2 regions of the Streptomyces sp. NPDC006393 genome follow, and region 2 is predicted to be linked to the other one. Evidence: riboswitches for the same ligand, from Rfam matches in the RefSeq annotation. Region 2 holds a riboswitch; the other holds the start of a gene.

Region 1 (7,378 bases), on a different contig from region 2:
GGAGACGGCCTCGACGGCCTTCTCGATGCCACGCTTCAGGGCCATCGGGTTGGCGCCGGCGGCGACGTTGCGCAGGCCCTCCTTGACCAGGGCCTGGGCGAGGACGGTCGCGGTGGTCGTACCGTCACCGGCGACGTCGTCCGTCTTCTTGGCGACTTCCTTGACCAGCTCGGCGCCGATCTTCTCGTACGGGTCCTCGAGCTCGATCTCCTTGGCGATGGAGACACCGTCGTTGGTGATCGTGGGGGCGCCCCACTTCTTCTCGAGGACGACGTTGCGGCCCTTGGGGCCGAGGGTCACCTTGACGGCGTCCGCGAGCTGGTTCATGCCGCGCTCGAGGCCGCGCCGCGCCTCCTCGTCGAACGCGATGATCTTGGCCATGTGAAGTGGTCCCTCCAGGACTGGGGGTGATTCCTTCGGACCGCGCCCGCGCCCGCGACGGACGGCTCGCCGGCCTCGTGGTTCCTTGCCCCACCCGGCCCGCGGGCCTCACCGACCCGGTCCTTCGCTGTCACTCTCACCTTCAGAGTGCTAACGCCAATGATTAGCACTCGACCCACCCGAGTGCAAGGCGCGCTCGCGAAGCGAGCCCCTCGGGGTGACGGCCGGGCCGGCGGCGCGCGCGTGCGGCGACACACCGAAGGGCCCGCACCCCGGGTGGAGGTGCGGGCCCTTCGAAAGCTGATCGCTTGCGGTGGTCGCGCGAATCAGGCCGTGACGCGGACCATGTCCGCCTGCGGGCCCTTCTGGCCCTGCGAGATCTCGAACTCGACCCGCTGGCCCTCTTCCAGCGTGCGGTAGCCGTCCATCTGGATCGCGCTGTAGTGGACGAAGACGTCCGCACCACCGTCGACCGCGATGAAGCCGTACCCCTTCTCCGCGTTGAACCACTTGACGGTGCCCTGAGCCATGCCTAACTCCCCTATTACTGGCCCTTGCACAGATCCACACTTCGCGGACCCGGGTCAGACCTCACCCCCCGTGGACGGGGGCGTGCGCCGGAACGCGTCGACCGCGGCTGAATGTATCTGTCCAACTGCCGTCTGCAACAGGTCAATCGGACGAGAATTCTGGACGGACCGGGTCCGGAATATGACGAGAATTCATCTTGATTCAGGGCAAGTCGGGCCCCACAAACAAGACAAATGCCGCGAAAAACCCGCACACTTTGGCTACTTCTTATCGGCGTGCGGCAGGAATCCAGGGCTTCCCGATCCATGGATCAGGGGCGCGTTCCCCAACTGTACCGCGCTCAATCACGCAGAACGGCCCCCTCCGCTTCTCTTACGGAAGGGGCCGTTCCGTGAACAGCCGGTAACCGAGTTACCCAGGGTAATGGTCAGCCGCCGGCGACCGCGGGGATGATCGACACGCCCGCGCCGTTCGGGGTGGCGGTCTGAAGACCCTGCTCGAAGCGGACGTCGTCGTCGTTGACGTAGACGTTGACGAAGCGGCGCAGCTTGCCCTGGTCGTCCAGGACGCGCGCGGCGATGCCCGTGTGGTTCTTCTCCAGGTCGGAGATGACCTCGGCGAGGGTCGCGCCCTCGGCGCTCACCTCGGCCTGTCCGCCGGTGTAGGTGCGCAGGATGGTGGGGATGCGAACGGTCACGCTCATACGAGGCCAGCCTCTCGGAAGGAGTCCAGGGTCGGGCGGATGGTCGCGGTCAGGCCGGTGCCCGCGACCGCGTCCAGGGTCTTCAGGCCGTCGCCGGTGTTGAGGACGACGGTGGTCTTCGTCGGGTCGAGTACGCCGCTGTCGATGAGCTTCCGCGTCACGCCGACCGTCACGCCGCCGGCCGTCTCCGCGAAGATGCCCTCGGTGCGGGCGAGCAGCTTGATCGCGTCGACGACCTGCTCGTCCGTCACATCCTCCACCGCACCACCCGTGCGGCGCGCGATGTCCAGCACATACGGCCCGTCGGCCGGGTTGCCGATGGCCAGCGACTTGGCGATGGTGTTCGGCTTCTGCGGGCGCACGACGTCGTGCCCGGCCTTGAAGGCCGTGGACACCGGCGAGCAGCCCTCGGCCTGGGCGCCGAAGATCTTGTACGGCCTGTCCTCGACCAGACCCAGCTTGATCAGCTCCTGGAGGCCCTTGTCGACCTTGGTGAGCTGGGAGCCGGAGGCGATGGGGACGACGATCTGGTCCGGGAGCCGCCAGCCGAGCTGCTCGCAGATCTCGTACGCCAGCGTCTTGGAGCCCTCGGCGTAGTACGGCCGCAGGTTGACGTTGACGAAGCCCCAGCCCTCGCCGGCCGGGTCGCCGATCAGCTCGGAGCAGAAGCGGTTCACGTCGTCGTAGTTGCCCTCGATGCCGACGAGGTCCCCGCCGTAGATCGCGGCCATGACGATCTTGCCCTGCTCCAGGTCGTGCGGGATGAAGACGCAGGAGCGGAAGCCGGCGCGGGCGGCGGCGGCGCCGACGGCGCCGGCGAGATTGCCGGTGGAGGAGCAGGACAGCGTCGTGAAGCCGAAGGCGCGGGCGGCCTCCAGTGCCTGGGCGACCACGCGGTCCTTGAAGGAGTGCGTCGGGTTGCCGGAGTCGTCCTTCACGTACAGACCGCCGGTGACGCCGAGTTCACGGGCCAGGTTGTCGGCCTTGACGAGCTTGGTCCAGCCGGGGTTGATGTTCGGCTTGTCGGCCACGTCCGCGGGGACGGGCAGCAGCGGGGCGTAGCGCCAGATGTTCGCGGGGCCCGCCTCGATCTTCTTGCGCAGCTCCTCGGTGTCGTAGGCCGAGAAGTCGTAGGCGATCTCCAGCGGGCCGAAACACTCCTCGCAGGCGAAGACCGGGCCGAGGGGGACGCGGTGACCGCACTCGCGACAGCTCAGGGCCGCGGCGGGGCCGAGGTCGACGGTGGAACCGGAGGTGCTGCTTGCAACTGTCTGCACAGCCATGTGAGGCGAGGCCCTTTCTCCTCATCTTCCTCACGACGCATCTCGCCGTGAGACGGAATTGGCACCTTCCCTGGCCTGGCGCCTCGCGGAGACGAGTTCGGCTCAGGGGGGTTGCCGGGGCTTCATCGGGCCGTGTCCCTCTGCCCCTCTGGATGAGCGGTATTCGGTTGTGAGTCGCGGGTGATGACCCCCGGCATGCGATGGTCATCCGCGTTGTTCAAGACTGTAACCGACGGCCAGGACAGTGAGAGGGGGTCGTCCGAACCGCGAGACGGATCACACGAAGATGTGATCCACGCCGCGATCCGGGCACCGCCGGTCCTGGCGAACGAGCCGAGCAGGAGTGAGGAGCCGTCGATCGTGCTGGAAGAAGTCGAGCGCTGGCTGAGGACACGCTCCTGGTCCGTGACCGATCGCCCGCTCCACACGCTCCTGGCCGCCAAACGCGCGACCGGTTCCTCCATCAGTGTGGTGCTGCCCGCGCTGAACGAGGAGGAGACGGTCGGCGACATCGTCGCCGCGATCCGCCGGGACCTGGTGGTGCGGGCCCCGCTCGTCGACGAGGTCGTCGTCGTCGACTCCGGCTCCACCGACCGCACCGCCGAGCGGGCCGACGCCGCGGGCGCCCGGGTCGTGCACCGCGACGTGATCCTCCCCCGCATCCCGGCGGTCCCCGGCAAGGGCGAGGTGCTGTGGCGCTCCCTGCTGGTCACCCGCGGGGACGTCATCTGCTTCGTCGACGCCGACCTGAGGGAGTTCTCCTCCGACTTCGTCACCGGGATCGTGGGCCCGCTGCTCACCGACCCGGACGTGCACCTGGTCAAGGCGATGTACGACCGTCCGCTGACGGTGCCGGGCGCCGGCGGCGCGGCGGCCGGGCAGGGCGGCCGGGTCACCGAGCTGATGGCCCGCCCGCTGCTCAACATGCACTGGCCGCAGCTGGCCGGCTTCGTGCAGCCGCTCGGCGGCGAGTACGCCGCCCGCCGCTCCCTGCTGGAACAGCTGCCGTTCCCCGTCGGCTACGGCGTCGAGCTGGGCATGCTGGTCGACGCGCTGCACCTGGTGGGCCTGGACGCGCTCGCGCAGGTCGACGTGGGGGTGCGCCGGCACCGGCACCAGGACGGGCAGGCGCTCGGCCGGATGGCCGCCGCGATCTACCGCACCGCCCAGCTGCGCCTGGCCCGCGGCCATCTGATCCGCCCCGCCCTCACCCAGTTCGAGCGCGGCGAGGACGGCTTCGAGCCGCGCACGTACTCGGTGGACACCGAGGAGCGCCCGCCGATGAACGAGATCGCGGAGTACGCCACCCGGAAGGTGGCGTGAAACCCGCTCGCGCCCTGGTACGGCCGGCTACGAAGCGGAACCGTACGTTTGAGCGTTTCGGGCCCGGGCTAGGTTCCAGACCATGGCTGCAACGCACGGTGCCGAGGTGCTGGTCGCGTCCAATCGCGGGCCGGTCTCGTACGGGATCCGCGAGGACGGCTCGCTCCATGCCCGGCGCGGAGGCGGAGGGCTGGTCTCCGGGCTGTCCGCGATCGGGCCGGACGCGGGCGCGGTGTGGGTGTGCGCCGCGCTGAGCGACGCCGACCGGGAGGCCGTACGCCGCTACGAGGGCGAACGCCGGCTGCCGCCGGAGGCGACCGGCGGGCAGCGGGTGCGGATGCTGGACATCGACCCGAAGGTGTTCTCCGACGCGTACAACGGCATCGCCAACTCGGTGCTGTGGTTCGTCCACCACATGCTGTACCAGACCCCGCTGGAGCCCGTCTTCGACCGGGAGTTCCGGCGCCGGTGGGCGTCCTACGAGGCCTACAACCGGGCCTTCGCGGAGGCGCTGGCGGAGGAGGCGGCCGAGGGCGCTGCCGTGGTGGTGCAGGACTACCACCTGGCCCTGGTGCCGGGGATGCTGCGCGACTTCCGGCCGGATGTGCGCATCGGGCACTTCTCGCACACGCCGTGGGCGCCGGTGGACTACTTCCGGATGCTGCCCGACGACGTCGCCGGGCAGGTGCTGCGCGGCATGCTGGGCGCCGACCGGCTGGGCTTCCTCACCCGGCGGTGGGCGGACGCGTTCACCGGGTGCTGCGAGGCGCTCGTGGGCGGGCTCGGGGGCACCCGGGTCGGGGTGCACGGGCTGGGCGCGGACGCCGAGTTCCTGCGGGAGCGCTCGCACCGGGCGGACGTCTTCGAGTGGATGGCGGCCCTGCGCGAGGAGATCGGCGCGGCCCCGGACGGCGGCCCGCGCCGGACGATCGTCCGGGTGGACCGTACGGAGCTGTCGAAGAACATCGTGCGGGGCCTGCTGGCGTACCGGCAGCTGCTGGAGGACCACCCCGAGTGGCGCGAACGGGTGGTGCATCTCGCGTTCGCCTACCCCTCGCGGCAGGACCTCGCCGTGTACCGGCACTACACGGCGGAGGTGCGGCGGCTCGCGGACGAGATCAACGGGCGGTTCGGGACCGCCGGGTGGCGGCCGGTCGTGCTGCACGTCGAGGACGACTTCGCCCGGTCGCTGGCGGCGTACCGGATCGCGGACGTGGCGCTGGTCAACCCGATCCGGGACGGGATGAACCTGGTCGCCAAGGAGGTGCCGGTCGTCTCCGACTCCGGGTGTGCGCTGGTGCTGTCGCGGGAGGCGGGGGCGTACGAGGAGCTGGGGGAGGACGCGGTGGCGGTGAATCCGTTCGACGTGGTGGGGACGGCGGGGGCGCTGCACGAGGCGTTGGGCATGGCGGGGGCGGAGCGGGCGGAGCGGACGAAGCGGCTTGCCGCGGCGGCAACCGCGTTGCCGCCCGCTCAGTGGTTTCTGGATCAGCTGCGGGAGTTGGATCAGCTGGGGTAGGTGGGGGTGCTGGGGGGCCGCATGCCCCGCTTGGGGGGCCTCCCCCAGAGGGGGCACCCCCAGCGCCCACCCGTGCCGCCCTGCGGCACGACCGCCCGCAGGCTACGTGTGATCGGCCAGCGTCCTCAGTAGGGCCACCACTCCTGCCGGGCCCTCCACCACCAGGTCTGCTCGGGCCGAGAGTTCTGTGACCTCTGTGCTGCCGCTGCACACCAGGACGCCGGGCACTCCGTTGGAGCGGAGCTTCTCGATCGCGGCGAAGGCGGGGAGGTCGCCGAGGTCGTCGCCGGCGTAGAGGACCGAGGTGGCGCCCAGGCCGCGGACGTAGTCCGACAGTGCCACGCCCTTGTCCATGCCCGGCGGGCGCAGCTCGAGGACCATGCGGCCCGGTTCGACGATCAGGCCGTGTCGGGCGGCCAGCTCGGTCAGGGGCTCGCGGAGCAGTTCGTACGCGGCCTGGGGGTCGTCCGCGCGGCGGGTGTGGACCGCGAGGGAGCGGCCCTTCTCCTCGATCCAGGTGCCGCGCCAGGCGCCGATCCGGTCGAGGAAGCCCGGCAGCTCGGCGCGGACGGCGGCCACGCCGGGATGCGGGGCCGGTGCGGTGAGCGTGCCCGTGACGGCCTCCCAGCGTTCGGCGCCGTAGTGGCCGAGGACGACGAGGTGCTCCAGGCCGGGTACGCCCGCGAAGCCGCCGTGGCGGACCGCGACGCCGGCCGGGCGGCCGGTGACCACCGCGACGGCGGCCACCTTAGGCGCGAGCGCGGCGAGCGCGGGCACCGCCTGCGGGTGCGCGCGGGCCTGGTCCGGGTCGGCCACGATGGGGGCGAGCGTGCCGTCGAAGTCGAGGGCGATCACCGCCTTCTCCGGGTGCGCCAGCAGCGCGGCTAGTCCGTCCCTTCCGGCCCGTGTGGCGGGCGTCGGCAGGGAGGGGCCGGCGTTGGTCGGGTTCGTCTCGTGACTGTCCTGGCTGCCCATGTGCCGAACCTATCCACCGCGGGCCGCGGCCACTCCTCAGCGTTCGGACCGGCGCGCCTCCCGCACCCGGCGCAGCCGGTTCACCGTCACCGGGTCGTGCGCCAGGGCGCGGGTGTCGTCGAGGAGGGCGTTGAGGAGCTGGTAGTAGCGAACGGGTGACAGGCCCAGCTCCTCGCGTATGGCGCGCTCCTTCGCGCCGGGGCCGGGGAAGCCGCGGCGCTCCAGGGCGAGGATGTCCCCTTCCCTGCGGTCCAGGCTCCCCGCCCGCCCCTCCCGCTCGTCGTCCACGTCGCCCACGTCGTCCATACGTGCACCGTAGCCCGCGGCACCGACAACGACGCCCGCCCCGGCGGTCGCGCTAGCCCGCGCTCTTCGCGCTCTCCGCGCTCTCCGCCTCCGACGCCTTCTCCTGGAGCCGGTTCAGGACCGCGGTGGGGTCGCCTCCGGGGCTCACCGTCTGGCCGATCTGCTTCTTGATGTCCGCGCTGATCCCGGCCCAGGACGTCTTGCCGACCGGGTAGAGCTGGGCGACCGGCAGCTCCTCCAGGAACGGCCAGAGGTCCTTGTCCTGCTGGGCGGCGGCCATCGCGTCGGAGGCGGAGGTGGTGACGGGCAGCAGGTCGTACTCGCGGGAGAAGTCGAGGACGTTCTTCTCGCTGTAGA
Region 2 (7,378 bases):
GCAAGTTCGCCCCGGACCTCGAGGGCGTCGCGCCGAAGCACATCTACGAGGCCATGCAGACCGGCCCGCAGAACATGCCCTCCTTCCCCGACACCACGCTGTCGTCGAAGAACAAGAAGGACATCATCGCGTACCTGAACGCGGTCAACGGCGACGAGACGGAGAACCCCGGCGGTCTGGAGCTGGGCGGCCTCGGGCCGGTCAGTGAGGGTCTGTTCGCGTGGATCGCCGGCCTCGGCGCCCTGATCGCCGTCGCCGTGTGGGTCGCCGCCCGGACCGCAAAGGCCAAGAAGTCATGAGTAGCCAAGACATTCCAGAAGAGAACCTGCCTGCCGAGCAGGGGGCGCCGCACGGCGCCGTGAAGGTCGCGGACGAGAAGAACCCGTTCGCCGACCCGGGCCTGCCGCCCCACGAGCACCGGATCCAGGACATCGACGAGCGGGCCGCCAAGCGGTCCGAGCGCACCGTCGCCCTGCTGTTCACGGTGTCGATGCTGGCCACCCTCGGCTTCATCGCCTCCTACGTGGCGATCCCGAACGACAAGTCGATCTACGTCTTCCCGATCGGGCACGTCAGCGCGATGAACTTCGCGCTGGGCCTGACCCTCGGCGTGGCGCTGTTCTGCATCGGCGCGGGCGCGGTCCACTGGGCCCGCACCCTGATGTCCGACGCGGAGATCGCCGACGAGCGTCACCCGATCGAGGCGTCCCCCGAGGTCCGCACGAAGGTCCACGCCGACTTCAAGCAGGGTGCCAAGGAGTCCGCGATCGGCCGCCGTCCGCTGATCCGCAACACCATGCTGGGTGCGCTCACCCTGGTGCCGCTGTCCGGCCTGTTCCTGCTGCGCGACCTCGGTACGCTGCCCGGGACCAGCCTCCGCCACACCATGTGGGCCAAGGGCAAGCGCCTGGTCAACATGAACACCAACCAGCCGCTGCGTCCCGAGGACGTCGCCGTCGGTTCGCTCACCTTCGCCAAGCCCGACGGCCTGGAGGAGACGAACGAGGACTTCCAGACCGAGATCGCCAAGGCGGCCCTGATGATCGTCCGGCTCCAGCCGGACAACATCAAGGACAAGCGCGAGCTGGAGTGGTCGCACCAGGGCATCGTCGCGTACTCGAAGATCTGCACCCACGTCGGCTGCCCGATCTCCCTGTACGAGCAGCAGACGCACCACGTGCTGTGCCCGTGCCACCAGTCCACCTTCGACCTCTCCGACGGTGCCCGAGTGATCTTCGGCCCCGCCGGTCACGCCCTGCCGCAGCTGCGCATCGGCGTGGACAGCGAGGGTTACCTCCAGGCGCTCGGCGACTTCGAGGAGCCCGTCGGTCCTGCATTCTGGGAGCGCGGATGAGTACTACAGCGAGCAACCCGACCCGCTCGCGCGGGAAGGAACCGGCCGGCGAGAAGCTCGCCGACTGGGTCGACGGCCGGCTGGGCATCTACAGCCTGGCCAAGGCCAACATGCGCAAGATCTTCCCCGACCACTGGTCGTTCATGCTGGGTGAGGTCTGCCTCTACAGCTTCCTGATCATCATCCTCACGGGTGTGTATCTGACGCTGTTCTTCCACCCCTCGATGAACGAGGTGGTGTACCACGGCAGCTACGTCCCGCTCCAGGGACAGCTGATGAGCGAGGCGTTCAACTCGACCCTGCACATCTCCTTCGAGGTGCGCGGTGGTCTGCTCATCCGGCAGATCCACCACTGGGCCGCGCTGGTCTTCCTCGCCGGCATGTTCGTGCACATGATGCGCGTGTTCTTCACCGGCGCGTTCCGCAAGCCGCGTGAGATCAACTGGATGTTCGGCTTCCTGCTGTTCGTCCTCGGCATGTTCACCGGCTTCACCGGCTACTCGCTCCCGGACGACCTGCTCTCCGGCACCGGTGTCCGCTTCATGGAGGGCGCGATCCTGTCCGTGCCGATCATCGGCACGTACCTGTCGTTCTTCCTCTTCGGCGGCGAGTTCCCCGGTCACGACTTCGTGGCCCGGTTCTACTCGATCCACATCCTGCTGCTGCCGGGCATCATGCTCGGTCTGGTGGTCGGCCACCTGATCCTGGTCTTCTACCACAAGCACACGCAGTTCGCGGGTCCCGGCAAGACCAACAACAACGTCGTCGGCATGCCGCTGCTGCCGGTCTATATGGCCAAGGCCGGAGGCTTCTTCTTCCTGGTCTTCGGTGTCATCACGGCCATCGCGGCGGTCGCGCAGATCAACCCGATCTGGGCCATCGGCCCCTACCGTCCGGACCAGGTGTCCACCGGAGCCCAGCCCGACTGGTACATGGGCTTCTCCGAGGGCCTGATCCGCACGATGCCGGGCTGGGAGATCAACTTCTGGGGCCACACGCTCGTGCTGGGCGTGTTCATCCCCCTGGTGATCTTCCCGCTGGTCCTGGTGGCGATCGCGATCTACCCGTTCCTGGAGTCCTGGGTCACCGGCGACAAGCGCGAGCACCACATCCTGGACCGTCCGCGCAACGCCCCGACCCGCACGGCCTTCGGCGCCGCGTGGATCGCCTGGTACTTCGTGCTGCTGGTCGGCGGTGGAAACGACCTGTGGGCCACCCACTTCCACCTGTCGATCAACGCGATCACCTGGTTCGTCCGGATCTCGTTCTTCGTCGTGCCGGTCATCGTGTTCGTCATCACCAAGCGGATCTGCCTCGGCCTCCAGCGCCGGGACAAGGACAAGGTGCTGCACGGCCGCGAGTCGGGCATCATCAAGCGCCTGCCGCACGGTGAGTTCATCGAGGTCCACGAGCCGCTCAGCCAGGAGCAGCTGTACACCCTCACCGCTCACCACCAGTACGAGCCGGTCGAGCTCGGTCCGACGGTCGACGAGAACGGCGTCGAGCGGAAGATCTCGGGCACGCAGAAGCTGCGCGCCAAGCTCAGCGGCGCGTTCTACGGCGAGGAGAGCCAGATCCCCAAGCCGACCGTCGAGGAGTACAAGGAGATCACGAGCGGCCACGGCCACCACTGATCACTGATTCCGAGCGTCGCCACGCCACGGTCGAAGGGCCCCGTCCGAACCCCGGACGGGGCCCTTCGCCGTGTCCCCGGGCTGGATAGGCTGGAGCCCGTCGAGACCCGCGTCCCGTAGTCCGGGACACCGAACCCACCCAGGAGCGGCATATGAGCGCTGTGACCCCCGCTGGAGGCGACACCGCGGCGGGCCGTTCCTGGCCCCGGGTGCTGAACGGACTGCTGGAGGGCCGGGACCTGGCCGCCGACGACACCGCCTGGGCCATGGACCGGATCATGGCCGGCGAGGCGACGGACGCCCAGATCGCCGGGTTCGCGGTGGCGCTGCGCGCCAAGGGCGCCACCGTCGAGGAGATCACCGGCCTCGTCCGCACGATGTACGAGCACGCCAACGTGATCGAGGTGCCGGGCGCCACCGTCGACATCGTCGGCACCGGCGGCGACGGCGCGAAGACGGTGAACATCTCCACCATGTCGTCGATCGTCGTGGCCGGCACCGGCGCGAAGGTCGTCAAGCACGGCAACCGGGCCGCGTCCTCCGCGTCCGGGGCGTCCGACGTGCTGGAGAAGCTGGGCGTCAACCTCGACCTGAGCCCGAAGCGGGTGGTGGAGGTCGCCGAGGAGGCCGGGATCACCTTCTGCTTCGCGGTGAAGTTCCATCCGGCACTGCGCCATGTGGGTGCCGCGCGCGGGCAGTTGGGGATCCGCACGGTGTTCAACCTGCTCGGTCCGCTGACCAATCCGGCGAAGGTGAGGGCACAGGCGGTCGGTGTCGCCGTGGCGCACGAGGCGCCGATCGTGGCGGGCGTCTTCGCCGAGCGCGGCAACTCCTCCCTGGTCTTCCGGGGCGACGACGGCCTCGACGAGCTGACCACCACCGCGACCTCGCGGGTGTGGGTGGTCCGGGACGGCAAGGTCACCGAGGAGGCCTTCGACCCGCGGGACGTGGGCATCGACCTGGTGCCGGTGGAGGCGCTGCGCGGCGCCGACGCCTCCTTCAACGCGGAGGTCGCCCGGCGCCTGCTGGACGGCGAGCACGGCCCCGTACGGGACGCCGTCCTGCTGAACTCGGCGGCCGCGCTGGTGGCCCTGGAGCCGGGCTCCGGGACACTGGTGGAGCAGATCCGGGCCGCCATGGAGAAGGCGGCGGAGTCCGTCGACTCCGGCGCGGCCCGGCGCACGCTGGAGCGCTGGGTGGCGGCCAGCAACACATGACATGACGGAAGGTGTCGTGGTCCCGCGATCCGGACACGGGTTGCGGGACCACGATCACCTCGCGTACGTTCCTGTCCAGGTCATGAGTGACAGCCATGTGGCCCCGGCCGGCTGTCCGGCAACCCTCCGTCCGTGGCGGGGTGCCCCGGGTGAGGACCAGGCCGTAGGCAGCGAGGTCTACGGCAAGCGCGGACCCCTCGCACGCTTGTGAAGAGCGTGGGGCCAGGGGTCCTGGTCGTACGAGGGAGCCTTCCGTGAGCAAGCGAATGCGCTAGGGCCGCAGAGCCCCGCCTCCGCATCCCCTTTTCACCTTCACCCACGCTCGAGCCATGCGCGCTCGCGTGGTGATTCCGCCTGCTTTCACGGGAGTTCACCCATGTCTGTCTCCACCGTTGCCGCCGACCAGTCCGTCTGTGCCCCGCTGCCCGTTCTGGGCAGGGACGTCACCGTGCCGCTCGTGACGGGTGGTGAGGTCACCTACGCGGCCCTCGACTACGCGGCCAGCGCCCCCGCGCTCCAGCGCGTCTGGGACGACGTGGCGGCGTACGCGCCGTACTACGGCAGCGTCCACCGCGGCGCCGGCTACCTCTCGCAGCTGTCCACCGACCTGTTCGAGAACGCCCGGGCGACGGTCGCCGAGTTCCTCGGCTGCCGCGCGGGGGACCAGGTGGTCTTCACCCGTTCGACGACGGACTCGCTCAACCTGCTGGCCCGTGCGATCCCGGCCGACTGCCGGGTGTTCGTCTTCGAGACCGAGCACCACGCCTCCCTGCTGCCCTGGAGGGACGCGCAGGTGACGTACCTCAACGCCCCGCGCACCCCGGAGCAGGCCGTGAGCACCCTGGAGCGGGCCCTGGCCGACCGTGAGCCGCACGGCCCGGCCCTGGTCTGCGTCACCGGCGCCTCCAACGTCACCGGCGAGCTGTGGCCCGTACGGGAGCTGGCCGCCGCCGCGCACGCGCACGGCGCCCGGATCGTCCTGGACGCCGCCCAGCTCGCTCCGCACCACCCGGTGTCGGTCACGGACCTGGACGTCGACTGGGTCGCCTTCTCCGGCCACAAGCTGTACGCCCCGTTCGGCTCCGGGGTGCTCGCGGGCCGCTCCGACTGGCTGCGCGAGGCCGAGCCGTACCTCGCGGGCGGGGGCGCGAGCCGCCGGGTCACGCGGCGCACCGACGGGGGAGTGGACGTGGAGTGGCACGACAGCGCCGCCCGCCACGAGGCCGGCTCCCCGAACGTCATCGGCGCCTACGCCGTCGCCTCGGCCTGCAAGGCGCTGACCGAGACCGGCTTCGACACCCTGGTGGCCCGTGAGCAGCACCTGATCCGCACGGTGCGGGACGGGCTCGCCGGCGTCCCCGAGGTGAAGGTCCTCTCCCTGTTCGGGGACGACGCCCCGCGCGTCGGCGTGATCTCCTTCGTCGTGGAGGGCTGGAACAGCTCCCACTTCGCCGCCGCGCTCTCCGCGGAGTACGGCATCGGTGTGCGCGACGGGCTGTTCTGCGCCCACCCGCTGGTGCGCACCCTGCTGGGCAGCGACCCGCAGACCCAGGGCGAGTGCGGCGCCCCCGAGGCCGCGCCCGGCGAGAAGTCCCTCAACGCCATTCGCGTCAGCTTCGGAGCGGGCACGCCGGACGAGCACGTGGAGCGGTTCGTCACGGCGGTGCGGGAACTGGTGCGCGACGGCGCGAAGTGGCAGTACCGCACGGAGGACGGCCGCTGCGTCCCCGCGGTGTGAACCCGGCCTCTGCGGTGAGCCGGCCTCCGGGCGGTCGGGTCAGGAGTCCAGCCCGATGGCGAACGCCGCCTCGAGGTCGTGCTGCGAGTAGGTACGGAACGCCACGTGCGTGTCGGTGGCCTCGACACCGGGGATCTTGCTGATCCGCCCCGGGATGATCTCCGCGAGGTCCTCGTGCTGCCGCACCCGGACCATGGCGATCAGGTCGTAGGTCCCCGTGACGGAGAAGACCTCGCTCACGCTCTCCAGCGAGGCGATCTGCTCGGCGATCTCGGGGATCCGGTCCACGCTGGTCTTGATGAGGACGATCGCGGTGATCACGGCTGGTTCTCTCCCTCGGGGGCCGGAGCAGGGGTGACCTTCACTCTAGTAGGCCGTCCGTACCTCGCCCACGCGTAGGCGAAGCCCAGGCCGAAGCCGATGACGTGGGCCAGGTAGGCCACCCCCGGGCCCTGGCCGGCCTGCCGCGCGGCCAGCCATTGCAGGGCCGCCCAGAACGGCAGCACCACCCAGGCGGGCAGCCGCAGCGGCAGGAAGAACAGGAACGGGAAGAGACTGGTCACCCGGGCCCGCGGGAACAGATACAGAAACGCCCCCAGGACCGCCGAGATCGCGCCCGAGGCCCCCACCAGCGGCTGCCCGGAGCCGGCGTGGGCGCCGGCGTAGCCCAGCAGGGCCAGGTAGCCGCAGCCCAGGTAGAACAGCGTGAACCGGGCGCGGCCCATCCGCTCCTCGGTCATCGCCCCGAAGACGTGGAGGAAGAGCATGTTGCCGAGCAGATGCACCCAGCCGCCGTGCACGAACAGGGCCGTCGCGGGGGTCAGGGCGGCCCGTGGGGCCCCGGAGAACAGCTCGGCGGGGATCACCCCCCAGCGCTGGAAGTAGGACCGCTGGGCGAGCAGCAGCGCGTCCCCTTTGCCGTAGAAAGGAGTGAGGCCCGAGGCCGGGCTGATCACGAAGACCAGGCAGCACAGGACGATCAGCGCACTTGTCACCGGCGCCGGCATGGTCCGTACCGCCCTGAGGGCCCTGACCGTCCGGGCGGCCACCGCGTTCCTGTACCCGCTCATGTGTACAGAGCATGGCGTAACGGGACGCATCAGCACGGACCGCCTCGCCGCCGTGGACACCCGGGCGGCGAGTGGTCGCCAGGCCGTAGGGTTACGAGCCGGCGCTCCAGGGAAGCTGGCGCGTCACGGACACTAGAAGGAAGGCGAACAGGTCGCGATGACGGTTCCCCTGCCGACCGCCACCACACGGTGGCGCTGCACCCTCTGCGGCAACCTCACCCGCTTCGACGTGACGCGCTCGTCGAAGGTCGTCGAGTACGTCCACCTGGACCTGGCCGGAGAGCCCACGGTCGAGGAGCGCGAGGTGGTCAGTGAGACCATCGAGTCGGTGCGCTGCCGCTGGTGCAACGCCGTGGACAAGGTGG

Evidence for each region. Region 2 has a riboswitch for S-adenosylmethionine ahead of ABZ484_RS04715 (aminotransferase class V-fold PLP-dependent enzyme). Riboswitches for the same ligand answer to the same signal wherever they lie in the genome.
Region 1: linked by a shared signal. The riboswitch ahead of thrC (threonine synthase) and the one ahead of ABZ484_RS04715 (aminotransferase class V-fold PLP-dependent enzyme) in region 2 are both predicted to bind S-adenosylmethionine.

The regions. Positions count from the first base shown of each region.
Region 1 is NZ_JBEXZD010000001.1:36,470-43,847, reverse strand. It holds gene groL (chaperonin GroEL) at 1-381, opposite strand, end outside; gene ABZ484_RS00210 (cold-shock protein) at 708-911, opposite strand; gene ABZ484_RS00205 (MoaD/ThiS family protein) at 1,340-1,615, opposite strand; gene thrC (threonine synthase) at 1,612-2,898, opposite strand; SAM riboswitch class I at 2,917-3,057, opposite strand; gene ABZ484_RS00195 (glucosyl-3-phosphoglycerate synthase) at 3,259-4,221, shown strand; gene ABZ484_RS00190 (trehalose-6-phosphate synthase) at 4,304-5,740, shown strand; gene otsB (trehalose-phosphatase) at 5,843-6,715, opposite strand; gene ABZ484_RS00180 (DUF3263 domain-containing protein) at 6,752-7,021, opposite strand; gene ABZ484_RS00175 (extracellular solute-binding protein) at 7,074-7,378, opposite strand, start outside.
Region 2 is NZ_JBEXZD010000006.1:37,581-44,958, forward strand. It holds gene ABZ484_RS04695 (c-type cytochrome) at 1-299, shown strand, start outside; gene ABZ484_RS04700 (Rieske 2Fe-2S domain-containing protein) at 296-1,354, shown strand; gene ABZ484_RS04705 (ubiquinol-cytochrome c reductase cytochrome b subunit) at 1,351-2,988, shown strand; gene trpD (anthranilate phosphoribosyltransferase) at 3,141-4,205, shown strand; SAM riboswitch class IV at 4,284-4,400, shown strand; gene ABZ484_RS04715 (aminotransferase class V-fold PLP-dependent enzyme) at 4,582-5,943, shown strand; gene ABZ484_RS04720 (Lrp/AsnC ligand binding domain-containing protein) at 5,983-6,264, opposite strand; gene ABZ484_RS04725 (rhomboid family intramembrane serine protease) at 6,261-7,013, opposite strand; gene ABZ484_RS04730 (hypothetical protein) at 7,171-7,378, shown strand, end outside.